One region of the Klebsiella sp. WP3-W18-ESBL-02 genome, then DNA from elsewhere that is predicted to be linked to it. Evidence: predicted binding sites of a transcription regulator. Region 1 holds the regulator's gene; each other region holds the start of a gene.
What was found. Region 1 encodes LexA, which represses DNA repair genes until DNA is damaged. Its sites were predicted from a motif close to TNCTGTATGTACATACAGNA; they were not measured.
Positions count from the first base shown of each region.

Region 2: the regulator LexA is predicted to act here: its motif matches at 2,143-2,162, upstream of uvrB (excinuclease ABC subunit UvrB).
Region 3: the regulator LexA is predicted to act here: its motif matches at 2,315-2,334, upstream of H7R56_RS14410 (DinI-like family protein).

Region 1 covers NZ_AP021972.1:4,762,173-4,766,357, reverse strand. Annotated here, with positions in the region: gene plsB (glycerol-3-phosphate 1-O-acyltransferase PlsB) at 1-1,113, opposite strand, end outside; gene H7R56_RS22875 (diacylglycerol kinase) at 1,242-1,610, shown strand; gene lexA (transcriptional repressor LexA) at 1,710-2,318, shown strand; gene dinF (MATE family efflux transporter DinF) at 2,384-3,703, shown strand; gene H7R56_RS22860 (CsbD family protein) at 3,828-4,037, shown strand; gene zur (zinc uptake transcriptional repressor Zur) at 4,091-4,185, opposite strand, start outside.
Region 2 covers NZ_AP021972.1:3,471,141-3,475,325, reverse strand. Annotated here, with positions in the region: gene bioF (8-amino-7-oxononanoate synthase) at 1-193, shown strand, start outside; gene bioC (malonyl-ACP O-methyltransferase BioC) at 177-932, shown strand; gene bioD (dethiobiotin synthase) at 925-1,602, shown strand; gene uvrB (excinuclease ABC subunit UvrB) at 2,241-4,185, shown strand, end outside.
Region 3 covers NZ_AP021972.1:2,999,745-3,003,929, reverse strand. Annotated here, with positions in the region: gene rluE (23S rRNA pseudouridine(2457) synthase RluE) at 1-522, opposite strand, end outside; gene icd (NADP-dependent isocitrate dehydrogenase) at 738-1,988, shown strand; gene H7R56_RS14410 (DinI-like family protein) at 2,057-2,299, opposite strand; gene H7R56_RS14405 (thioredoxin fold domain-containing protein) at 2,600-3,160, opposite strand; gene H7R56_RS14400 (DUF2058 domain-containing protein) at 3,384-3,923, shown strand; gene H7R56_RS14395 (RluA family pseudouridine synthase) at 3,935-4,185, opposite strand, start outside.

The sequences.
Region 1 (4,185 bases):
GCCAAGGTATTCACGGAACACGGTGGAGTAAAGCTTGTTACCCTTAAAGGTACGGCGAATAAAGAACGCGCCCAGACGACGGAAAATCGGACCGGCTGGCCAGAAGTTCAGGTTGATACCGGCGGCAATATGCGGCGGCACCAGGCCCTGATGATAGAGCACGTAAGAGAGCAGCAGGTAGTCCATGTGGCTACGGTGGCAGGGCACATAGACAATTTCATGGCCGTCGTGCGCCAGCTGGCGTACGCGCTCGGCGTTATGGACGTTAATGCCCTGGTACAGACGGTTCCAGGTGAAGCTGAGGATACGGTCAGTCAGGCGAATCATCTCGTAGGAGAAGTTAGCCGCAATCTCTTCCATTAGCGCAATCGCATTCTGCTGTGCTTTTTCATGGGAGATTTTTTTGCTGCGCGCTTCATCTTCGACCGCTTTCGCAATGGCTTTCGAAGCCAGCAGCTTTTTGAACAGGTCGTGACGTGCCGGCAGGCGCGGGCCAACCGCAGCCAGGCGCTGACGGGCAAAGTGCATGCGGGCAACGCGTGCTAGCTTCTGGGCGATGATTTTATCGGTGCCGTGTTCGTCGGCCATGCGGCGCAGCGACACAGACGGCGAGAAGCGCACGAAGCTATCGCGACCAAGCCAGGAGACGGCGAAGAATTTCTGGAAGCCGTTGAGCATACGCAGCGGCGGATTTTCCTCGCCTTTTTCGCGGCCCGGAGAGCGCCCGAACATCACGGAAACCGGCACCATTTGCACATCCAGGTCCGGATTGCTGCGGTGCAGATCGAGATAGTCGTGGAACAGCTTGATCGACTCTTCCTTTGGCGTGTAGTAAGTGAACACGCGCGGGCCGCCGTGAATAAACACGTAGCGCGGCAGCAGAGTGCCGTCGATTTCCAACGGTTCAAGCGGATCGGGTAAATCATGCGCCAGGCACTGGGCGCGCAGCGTCAGCAAGTCGGCCTTAGAGTTATAAGGCAGGACGTACATAATCGGGCGCGACGTATCGAGCCCCAGTTCCTGGGCAGGTTCTGCCGGAATAGACTTGCTTTTTACCAGTACGCTTAATGGTAAATTCAGTAATTTGTAGTAAATTCGTGGCCAGCCGGACATAAACGATGTAAAGCCTCTGGTTAATCATGCAAATGCGCGGCAAGAATATCAGAAAGTCAGCAGAATTTCTGTTCTACCGCTGCATAACTCGCATTGTCATTGACGTAATAACAAAAAAGGTTCTTGAGATGGCCAATAATACCACCGGGCTCACCCGAATCATCAAAGCAGCGGGCTATTCCTGGAAAGGATTTCGCGCGGCGTGGATCAACGAAGCCGCATTCCGCCAGGAGGGCGTCGCGTCGGTGCTGGCGATTATCATCGCCTGCTGGTTGGATGTCGATGCGATTACCCGCGTGCTGCTTATCGGTTCCGTCCTGTTGGTGATGATAGTGGAAATTCTCAATAGTGCGCTGGAAGCCGTAGTCGATCGCATTGGCTCGGAGTATCACGAACTGTCCGGACGGGCAAAAGACATGGGGTCGGCGGCGGTGCTGCTGGCGATTTTTGTCGCGCTGATCACTTGGGGCATGCTGCTGTGGGCGCATTTCCACTAAAGCTGTGAAAACTGCCTGATTTCGTGCGTTTTATGGTTTCAAAATAGACACTAGCTGTATATACTCACAGCATAACTGTATATACACCCAGGGGGCGGAATGAAAGCGTTAACGACCAGGCAGCAAGAGGTGTTTGATCTCATCCGGGATCATATCAGCCAGACGGGCATGCCGCCGACGCGTGCGGAAATTGCTCAGCGCTTGGGGTTCCGTTCCCCGAACGCGGCTGAAGAGCACCTGAAAGCGCTGGCGCGTAAAGGTGTCATTGAGATTGTATCCGGCGCTTCTCGCGGTATCCGCCTGCTGGTGGAAGAAGAAGAGGGCCTGCCGCTGGTGGGCCGCGTCGCGGCGGGTGAGCCGTTGCTGGCGCAGCAGCATATCGAAGGTCATTATCAGGTCGATCCCTCGCTGTTTAAACCCAGCGCCGACTTCCTGCTTCGCGTCAGCGGCATGTCGATGAAAGACATCGGTATTATGGACGGCGACCTCCTTGCCGTGCATAAAACGCAGGACGTGCGTAACGGCCAGGTTGTGGTCGCGCGCATTGATGAAGAAGTGACGGTGAAACGCCTGAAAAAACAGGGTAACGTCGTCGAACTGCTGCCGGAAAACAGCGAATTTAAACCTATCGTGGTCGATCTGCGCCAGCAGAATTTCTCGATCGAAGGACTGGCCGTTGGCGTTATTCGCAACGGCGAATGGCTGTAACACCCGCTTTCTCATGACGGCGATACGCCCCGTATCGCCGTCTTTTTCCTTTCTGGTCGACACTCATGCCGCTACTTACCTCCGCCGATAAGGCCCTGTGGCGCCTTGCGCTACCCATGATTTTCTCCAACATTACCGTCCCGTTGCTCGGGCTGGTGGACACCGCCGTGATTGGTCATCTCGATAGCCCTGTTTATCTGGGCGGGGTGGCGATTGGCGCGACCGCGACCAGCTTCCTGTTTATGCTGCTGCTGTTTTTGCGCATGAGCACGACCGGTCTGACGGCACAGGCGTTTGGTGCGAAGGATCCGCAGGCGCTGGCTCGCGCGCTGGTGCAGCCGCTCATGCTGGCGCTGGGGGCCGGGCTGCTGATTATTCTGCTGAAAACGCCGCTGATCAATCTGGCGCTCTCCATCGTTGGCGGCAGCGGCGAGGTGCTGGAGCAGGCGCGGCGTTTTCTGACCATCCGCTGGCTCAGCGCCCCCGCGGCGCTGGCTAACCTTGTGCTGCTGGGCTGGCTGCTGGGCGTACAGTACGCTCGTGCGCCGGTTGTTTTACTGGTGGTGGGCAATGTCCTGAATATCGTGCTCGACCTATGGCTGGTGATGGGGCTGCACATGAGCGTACAGGGGGCGGCGCTGGCGACGGCGCTTGCCGAATACGCCACGCTGCTGGTCGGGCTGGTGATGGTCCGCAAGGTGCTGGTGATGCGGGGCATCAGTTGGCTGATGCTGAAAAACGCCTGGCGCGGCAACATTCGCCGTCTGCTGGCGCTGAACCGCGACATTATGCTGCGTTCCCTGCTGTTACAGCTGTGCTTTGGTGCGGTGACCGTTTTCGGTGCGCGCCTCGGCGGCGACGTGGTGGCGGTAAACGCGGTGCTGATGACCATGCTGACGTTTACAGCCTATGCGCTGGACGGCTTTGCCTACGCGGTGGAGGCCCATTCCGGGCAGGCTTTCGGGGCGCGCGATGGCAGCAAGCTGCTGGAGGTCTGGCACGCCGCATGCCGTCAGGCGGGCGTGGTCGCGCTGGCCTTTGCGCTGGTGTACGCGCTGCTGGGGCAACAGATTGTCGCGCTGTTAACGTCGCTACCTGAACTGCAGCAGCTTGCCGATCGCTATGTGCTCTGGCAGGTTGTGCTGCCGGCGATCGGCGTGTGGTGCTATTTGCTGGACGGGATGTTTATCGGCGCAACGCGCGGCGCTGAAATGCGAAACAGTATGGCGGTGGCCGCCTTAGGCTTTGCGCTAACGCTGCTGGCGCTGCCGCTGCTCGGCAACCACGGGCTGTGGCTGGCGCTGGCTGTATTCCTCGCGCTGCGCGGGCTGTCGCTGGCGTATATCTGGCGTCGCCATTGGCGAAACAATAGCTGGTTTTCCTGAGAAATGGTTAAAGATTCCGAATAGTGAAATGAACCCAGAATGACTGACTACAATTAACCTCACGCTTAGCGAAAAAGAACGTGTCTCTTTCGCTATTCACTCACTGACGATCGAGGATTCGACGATGAATAAAGACGAAATCGGCGGTAACTGGAAACAGGTTAAAGGTAAAGTGAAAGAGCAATGGGGCAAACTCACCGACGATGATATGACGGTGATCGAAGGCAAACGCGACCAGCTGGTCGGTAAAATTCAGGAACGCTACGGATACGCGAAAGATCAGGCAGAAAAAGAGGTCGACAGCTGGGATAAACGCCACAATATCCGCTGGTAACGCGCTTCTCCTGCCCGGAGTACACGGATGTACTCCCCCCGCTAATCGCTCGGTTAGCGGGCCTTTTTCTTCAACTGAATGGTATGGTCGTGATGACAGTGCTCATGCGCGCGGCAGGCTTCAACCTCGACGCAGGCAGAGCATAGGC
Region 2 (4,185 bases), 1.3 Mb from region 1:
GCTTATCGTCGGCGATAACGGGCAAACCCTGCGGTTGGCCGAGCGTCTGCGCGAGCGGGGATGCTGGGTCACCGCGATTCGCCCGCCGACCGTTCCGGCTGGCACCGCCCGTTTGCGCCTGGCCCTAACCGCAGCGCACGACGCACAGGACATCATGCATCTGCTGGAGGTGCTGCATGGCGAGCGTGGATAAACAGGCGGTCGCGGCGGCGTTTGGTCGCGCGGCAACGTCGTATCATCAACACGATGAACTACAGCGTCTTAGCGCGACGCAGCTGCTGTCCCAGCTACCGGCGCAGGCGTTTCCTCGCGTGCTGGACGTCGGCTGCGGGCCGGGCGGCTACAGCCGCTACTGGCGAGAACGCGGCAGCCACGTTACCGCGCTGGATCTCAGCGAAGAGATGCTCCAACAGGCACGCAAGCAGCAGGCCGCGGATTGCTACCTGCTCGCCGACATGGAGGCCATTCCATTGCCCGGCGAAGGTTTCGAGCTGGTGTGGAGTAACCTGGCCATTCAGTGGTGCAACGATTTGCCCTCTGCGCTAGCCGGGCTTTATCGCCAGCTCGCCCCCGGCGGGACGCTGGCGTTCACCACGCTGACCGCAGGCTCGCTGCCGGAGCTGAACCAGGCCTGGCAGGCGATTGATAACCATCCGCACGCCAACCGTTTTTTGCCTGAATCGGCGCTCTCCGAGGCGCTGGCGGGGTACCGCAGCCGAAGTCGTGCAACCACCATCACGTTGTCATTCCCCAATGCGCTGAGCGCCATGCGTTCGCTGAAGGGGATTGGCGCGACGCACCTGCACCAGGGGCGCAGCCGTCAGCCGTTAACGCGCGGCAGGCTACAGCAGCTCGAGCTGGCCTGGCCATCGCAGGCGGGAAAATGCCCGCTGACTTACCACCTTTTTACTGGAGTGATTACGCGTGACTGAACGCTTTTATGTAACCGGAACCGATACGGAAGTGGGCAAAACCGTGGCCAGTACCGCGCTATTGCAGGCTGCGCGTTTGCTGGGGCGTCGAACGGCAGGCTATAAGCCGGTTGCCTCCGGCAGCGAAATGACTGAGGAAGGGTTGCGCAACAGCGACGCGCTGGCGCTACAGCGTAATAGCGTCGTGCCGCTGCGCTATGAACAGGTCAACCCCTATACCTTTGCGGAGCCGACCTCTCCGCATATCGTTAGCGCCGATGAGCAGCGGCCGATCGAGGCCAGCGTACTGTCTGCCGGGCTATGCGCGTTGGAATCGCAGGCTGACTGGGTGTTGGTCGAAGGGGCTGGCGGCTGGTTCACGCCGCTTTCCCCGACCTTGACTCTCGCCGACTGGGTGCGAGATGAACGGCTACCGGTGATTCTGGTGGTCGGGGTGAAGCTCGGCTGCATTAACCACGCGGTTCTGACTGCGCAGGCGGTACAGCAGGCAGGGCTGCGGCTGGCGGGCTGGATAGCGAATGACGTCACGCCGCCGGGACGTCGCCATGCCGAATATCTCAGCACCCTTCAGCGAATGCTGCCAGCCCCGATGCTGGGGGAAATTCCCTGGCTGGGTGAGGCGGTCGATACCCAGCCGCTGGGCGGCTATCTTGACCTTAGCGCACTGTGAGTCCTGCTGTCGGGGGCGGGATTCGCGCCGGTGGTCATCTTCATTCGTAAATGCTAAACCGTGGAAAACGTAAGGGAAAAGGCGCAGAAACGAAGGAAAACAAGCGCGCTTTTTTGCTGATACATATCAAAATTGGCGAGAAAATATTTTTTTGCTCGAGCATTGACAGGATGTTGCGCAAATCGCCGTGTGGCGGGGGATAGGGGCTAGCGGCAGTTATCCACTATTCCTGTGGATAACCCTGTGTATTAGAGTTAGAAAACCCACGGTAAACGAGAGAGCATGCGGTCTGCGCCTGAATTGATGCGAAACGCGGCTTTTCTGTGTTTTTGTTGTTAATCAATAAGTTAAAATAAAGCAATGGCGTAATAAAAAGTGCCTTAGGTTGCCATAAAACTTTCATGACCTATATTGACAAATGTTAAAAGAGAAAAAATTCTGGGGATAACCCAATTTGGCCAGCGTTTTATCTTGTCACGGGTTAAATTTTCGCGGCGTGCGTCCGCCATTTCGTCGATTGTGCAAACTACAATAGGTGATTACTGTTTTTATATCCAGTGTTTTTTATTGGCAATTCGGCGGGCGGCGAGTAGAATTAATTCCCAGCCCGGCCCATTCGTCATCAGGTAGCGTCGCCCATGAGTAAACCGTTTAAGTTACATTCCGCATTCAGCCCTTCCGGCGATCAGCCGGCTGCCATCGCGCGCCTTAAAGAGGGGCTTGAGGACGGCCTGGCCCACCAGACGCTGCTTGGGGTGACCGGCTCGGGGAAAACCTTCACCGTCGCCAATGTGATTGCCGACTTACAGCGCCCAACGATGGTGCTGGCGCCGAACAAAACGCTGGCTGCGCAGCTGTATGGTGAAATGAAGGCCTTCTTCCCGGAGAATGCGGTAGAGTATTTCGTTTCTTACTACGACTACTATCAGCCTGAAGCCTACGTCCCAAGCTCGGACACCTTCATCGAAAAAGACGCCTCGGTGAACGAACACATCGAGCAGATGCGTTTATCCGCCACCAAAGCGCTGCTTGAACGCCGGGACGTGGTCGTCGTGGCATCGGTGTCGGCGATTTATGGCCTGGGCGACCCGGATCTTTATCTTAAAATGATGCTGCACCTGACCGTGGGCATGATTATCGACCAACGTTCTATTCTGCGTCGTCTGGCCGAGCTACAGTACACCCGCAACGATCAGGCGTTTCAGCGCGCAACCTTCCGCGTACGCGGCGAAGTCATCGACATTTTCCCGGCCGAGTCGGACGATCTGGCGCTGCGCGTAGAGCTGTTTGACGAAGAGGTTGAACGTCTTTCACTGTTCGACCCGCTGACCGGTCACGTCGAGTCGACGATTCAACGCTTTACCATCTACCCTAAATCGCACTACGTCACGCCGCGTGAACGTATCGTGCAGGCGATGGAAGAGATCAAAGACGAGCTGGCAGATCGCCGCAAGGTGCTGCTGGCCAACAACAAGCTGCTCGAAGAGCAGCGCCTGAGCCAGCGCACCCAGTTTGACCTGGAAATGATGAACGAGCTTGGCTACTGCTCGGGCATTGAAAACTACTCGCGCTTCCTGTCCGGGCGCGGGCCGGGCGAGCCGCCGCCGACGCTATTTGACTATCTGCCTGCCGATGGCCTGCTGGTGATTGACGAATCACACGTCACCATCCCGCAAATCGGCGGTATGTATCGCGGTGACAGGGCGCGTAAAGAGACGCTGGTCGAATACGGTTTCCGTCTGCCGTCGGCGCTGGATAACCGTCCGCTGAAGTTTGAAGAGTTTGAGGCGCTGGCGCCGCAAACTATCTACGTTTCGGCAACGCCGGGCAACTACGAGCTGGAGAAATCCGGTGGCGAAGTGATAGACCAGGTCGTGCGCCCAACCGGGCTGCTAGATCCGCTGATTGAAGTGCGGCCGGTGGCGACACAGGTCGACGACCTGCTGTCTGAAATTCGCAAGCGTTCGGTGATTAACGAACGCGTGCTGGTCACCACCTTGACCAAGCGCATGGCGGAAGACCTCACCGAATATCTCGAAGAACACGGCGAGCGGGTACGCTACCTGCACTCGGATATCGACACCGTCGAGCGCATGGAGATCATTCGCGATTTGCGCCTCGGTGAGTTTGATGTGCTGGTCGGCATCAACCTGCTGCGTGAAGGGCTGGATATGCCGGAAGTATCGCTGGTGGCGATTCTCGACGCCGATAAAGAAGGTTTCCTGCGCTCTGAACGTTCACTGATTCAGACCATCGGCCGCGCCGCGCGTAATATCAACGGTAAGGCGATTCTTTACGGTGACAAAATTACCCCGTCCATGGCGAAAGCTATCGGTGAAACTGAACGTCGTCGCGAGAAGCAGGAACGCTACAACGAAGAGCATGGCATCGTGCCGCAGGGGCTGGTGAAAGACGTCGTCGATATTCTGGCGATGGGCGAGGGGCTGGCGAAGACCAAAGCGAAGGGCCGCGGTAAGTCGCGCTCCGCGTCGCCAATCGTTGAGCCGGACGTTCAGGCGCTGACGCCGAAAGCCTTGCAGCAGCAGATTCAAACGCTGGAAGCGCAGATGCTGAAACACGCAC
Region 3 (4,185 bases), 1.8 Mb from region 1:
TTCATAGAGCGTCACTTTGAGCCAGGCAGTGGGAATAGACTTCCGCTCGCGGATCGGCGGGTTACGCGGCCACAGCCACTCCGGAGCCTCAACGCGTTCGATACCGGCCGGCAGCGTCGGGCCGTCGTTGAGCGTGACGCCGTCGCGCAGCGCCTGCATCGCCTCTTCGCCAGGCTCGCCTTCTACCTGTACATAGTAAATTTTGCCCGTCCGCTTACCCGGCTGGGTGAGCCTGGCCTGCAGCGCGCCGTCATTTGTTAACACCAGCAACCCTTCACTGTCGCGGTCAAGGCGTCCGGCGGCGTACACATTCTGCACGGGAATAAAATCTTTCAGCGTGCTGCGGCCCGCTTCATCGGTAAATTGCGGCAAAACATCATAGGGTTTATTGAACAGTATGACGCGTTTTGGTTGGTTATCCCGGCGCGGCTTAGCGGCTTGTTTTGAGCTGAATCGCTCAACCCGGTGTTTTCTAAAAGAAGTTTTAATCATAGTATTTTCAGGCTTTATAGATTCGCGCATTATAGCCTAAGAACGAGAGTCTTTCATGGCGCCAAACAATCAGGTAGTATTGACAGGCTTATTACAAAACATTAACAAAAATGCTCTAACTCTTTGTGTTGCAGGAAGACGGTAAGACAGTGCATCTCCAGACTAAGTGGAGTGGGCGTAGTAGCGGCAAGAACCTGTGGCGTAAAGGATGACGAGCACACCAGTAGCGCTCGAAGGAGAGGTGAATGGAAAGCAAAGTAGTTGTTCCGGCGGAAGGTCAAAAAATCACCCTGAAAGACGGCAAGCTGAATGTGCCACACAATCCGATTATCCCATTTATTGAAGGCGACGGTATCGGCGTTGACGTGACTCCGGCAATGCTGAAAGTGGTTGATGCCGCTGTTGAGAAAGCCTACAAAGGCGAGCGTAAAATTTCCTGGATGGAAATTTACACCGGGGAAAAATCCACTCAGATCTACGGCCAGGACGTATGGCTGCCAGCAGAAACGCTGGATCTCATCCGCGATTACCGCGTTGCTATCAAAGGCCCTCTGACCACGCCAGTTGGCGGCGGCATCCGTTCTCTGAACGTTGCGCTGCGTCAGGAACTCGACCTGTACGTGTGTCTGCGCCCGGTGCGTTACTACCAGGGCACGCCTAGCCCGGTGAAACACCCAGAACTGACCGATATGGTTATCTTCCGTGAAAACTCCGAAGACATCTACGCAGGTATCGAATGGAAAGCTGACTCCGCAGACGCTGAGAAAGTGATTAAATTCCTGCGCGAAGAGATGGGCGTGAAGAAAATTCGTTTCCCGGAACATTGCGGTATCGGCATTAAACCGTGTTCCGAAGAAGGGACCAAGCGTCTGGTACGTGCGGCGATCGAATACGCGATCACCAACGACCGTGACTCCCTGACCCTGGTGCACAAAGGCAACATCATGAAGTTCACCGAAGGCGCGTTCAAAGACTGGGGCTACCAGCTGATTCGCGACGAATTCGGCGGCGAACTCATCGACGGCGGCCCGTGGCAGAAAATCAAGAACCCGAACACCGGTAAAGAAATCATCATTAAAGATGTGATTGCCGATGCGTTCCTGCAGCAGATTCTGCTGCGTCCGGCAGAATACGACGTGATCGCCTGTATGAACCTGAACGGTGACTACATCTCTGACGCCCTGGCGGCGCAGGTTGGCGGTATTGGTATTGCACCGGGCGCGAACATCGGTGACGAATGCGCACTGTTCGAAGCGACCCACGGTACAGCACCGAAGTACGCAGGCCAGGACAAAGTGAACCCTGGTTCTATCATCCTGTCCGCAGAAATGATGCTGCGTCATATGGAATGGTTCGAAGCGGCTGACCTGATTGTTAAAGGTATGGAAGGCGCGATCAACAACAAGACCGTGACCTATGACTTCGAACGTCTGATGGAAGGCGCTAAACTGCTGAAATGTTCAGAGTTTGGTGACGCGATCATCTCAAACATGTAATCCAGATTCTGGGTTAGTGTGAAACGGGAGCCTGATGGTTCCCGTTTTTTTATCGGTGAATAACGCGCTTACTCGCTGACCAACCAGAATTCAGCTTCCTCAAACATTTCCGTGACGACCCGGCTGATTTGTTCTTTTTCGTGCTTGCTGGCGTCAGTGTTAATGGCGGGCAGCGTCATCATCGGCTTTACGCGAACGTCGGCATCGGGAAAGAGGTTATGAACTCTTTTGCTGAGCTCTGACAGGATAATCTCTTTTGCGCCGGGCAACCCTTCAAAATTCCGTTTGTCATACACCAGTTCCACAAACATGCTAACACTCCATTTTACTGTATATAATAACAGTATATATATCGGAGGCGTGGTGGTGTCAATATCAGCGAGCGTATCGGCCAGGGTTTGCGCAAAAAACGCTGTACGGCAATGCAGGTTTTAGCGGGTGGCAGGCCGGATAAGCGAAGCGCCATCCGGCAGCCTGTACTTGATTGCCGGATGGCGGCGTCAACGCCTTATCCGGCCGGCCTACCGCGCGATTATGATGAATCTATCGGCGCCATAATGCTTAACCTCGCGGGATTACCGCCGTGCGGGGTTATCTCAGGCGCCTGCGGGTTACAGGGCTTTGCCGGCTATTTTGTCCAGAATGGCATCCGGCTTGGCGCTGCCCAGAATGACCTTTGGCGGGTTATCCAGCACGATCATCGTTGGGGTCAACTGAATCCCCAGGCGTTCGGCTAAGGCCGACTGTTGCGCCACTTCGTCCGAGCAGGAGGTACTGGTGCCATTATTGGGCAAAAAGCCCGCCATTGCGCCTTGCAGGCTTTTTTTACGGTCATCGGCACACCACACTCGCCCCATATCTTCAATCACGGAATCACGGATGGAAGGCGGTGCGACGGTCAGGAATGACATTGTCAGCCCGGCGTCGTTGTAGCTCTTGATGTTTTTTACAACCTGCGAGCAGAAAGAACACTGATTATCGATGAACACCAGAACCTTGTGTTTTTCATCAGCGGCGGTGAAGGTCACGGGGGCTAACTTAGGCAGAGTGCGGTCGAGATCCTTTAATGCTTCTGCGGTGCTCTCATCGGCGCTGGCCGGGGCATCAGCGGAAAAAACGCTAAAACTCATTGCCCAGACAACTGGCAGGGCAATCAGCGGAAATACTTTCACGGTATACCTCATTTCAACAAACATCGGATCGTCAACGGCGTCTTCGGATGATGTTATTGGCATCAACCGTAAAACGCAGTGACTTTAGCGGATCGAAGCATATTTGAGCAATGATTATTTTTTATACATCTCGCGATACGCGCTTAGCGGCTCCGCCAACTGGCTTCGCGGTGGTCATTGCGGCTATAATCGGACTAAATTTTTCAATGAGTTTAAAACAACGATGACCAAACTGACCTTACAAGAGCAGATGCTAAAAGCCGGGCTCGTCACCAGCAAGAAAATGGCCAAAGTACAAAGAACGGCTAAAAAGTCGCGCGTTCAGGCTCGTGAGGCCAGAGAAGCGGTGGAAGAGAATAAAAAGGCCCAGCTGGAGCGCGATAAGCAGCTGAGCGAACAGCAAAAGCAGGCGACGCTGTCTAAAGAGTATAAAGCGCAGGTGAAGCAACTGATTGAGATGAACCGCATCACTATTGCCCGGGGGGATATCAACTTTAACTTCACCGATAATAACGTGATCAAAAAGCTGGTGGTGGATAAACCGACGCAGACTCAGCTGATTAACGGCCGTCTGGCGATTGCACGCCTGGCGACGAATGCGGCTGGGGAAAGTGAGTACGCGATCATTCCGGCGATTGTCGCGGATAAAATTGCCCAGCGTGATACCAGCAGCATCGTACTGCACAGTGCGCTAAGTCAGGATGTGCAGGATGAAGACGATCCGTACGCTGATTTTAAAATCCCTGACGATCTGATGTGGTAACGCATTGCCCATCAAAACGGGCTCGCGCAGTGGGCGTTGATATGTTCCAAAGTGACGGGATGGACAAAACGCAGCTCGCTGGCGTGCAGCATCAGCCGCGGCGTCCGTTCGGTGCCTGGAAGCAGAAGGCCGCCATACAGATTGCAGCCTAGTATCGGGTGGCCCAGCAGCTGGCAGTGGATACGGAGCTGATGGGTACGCCCGGTTTCCGGCAGCAGATGTACCCGGGTGAGCGGCAGCGCGCTGCCGTTTTCCTGCTCCT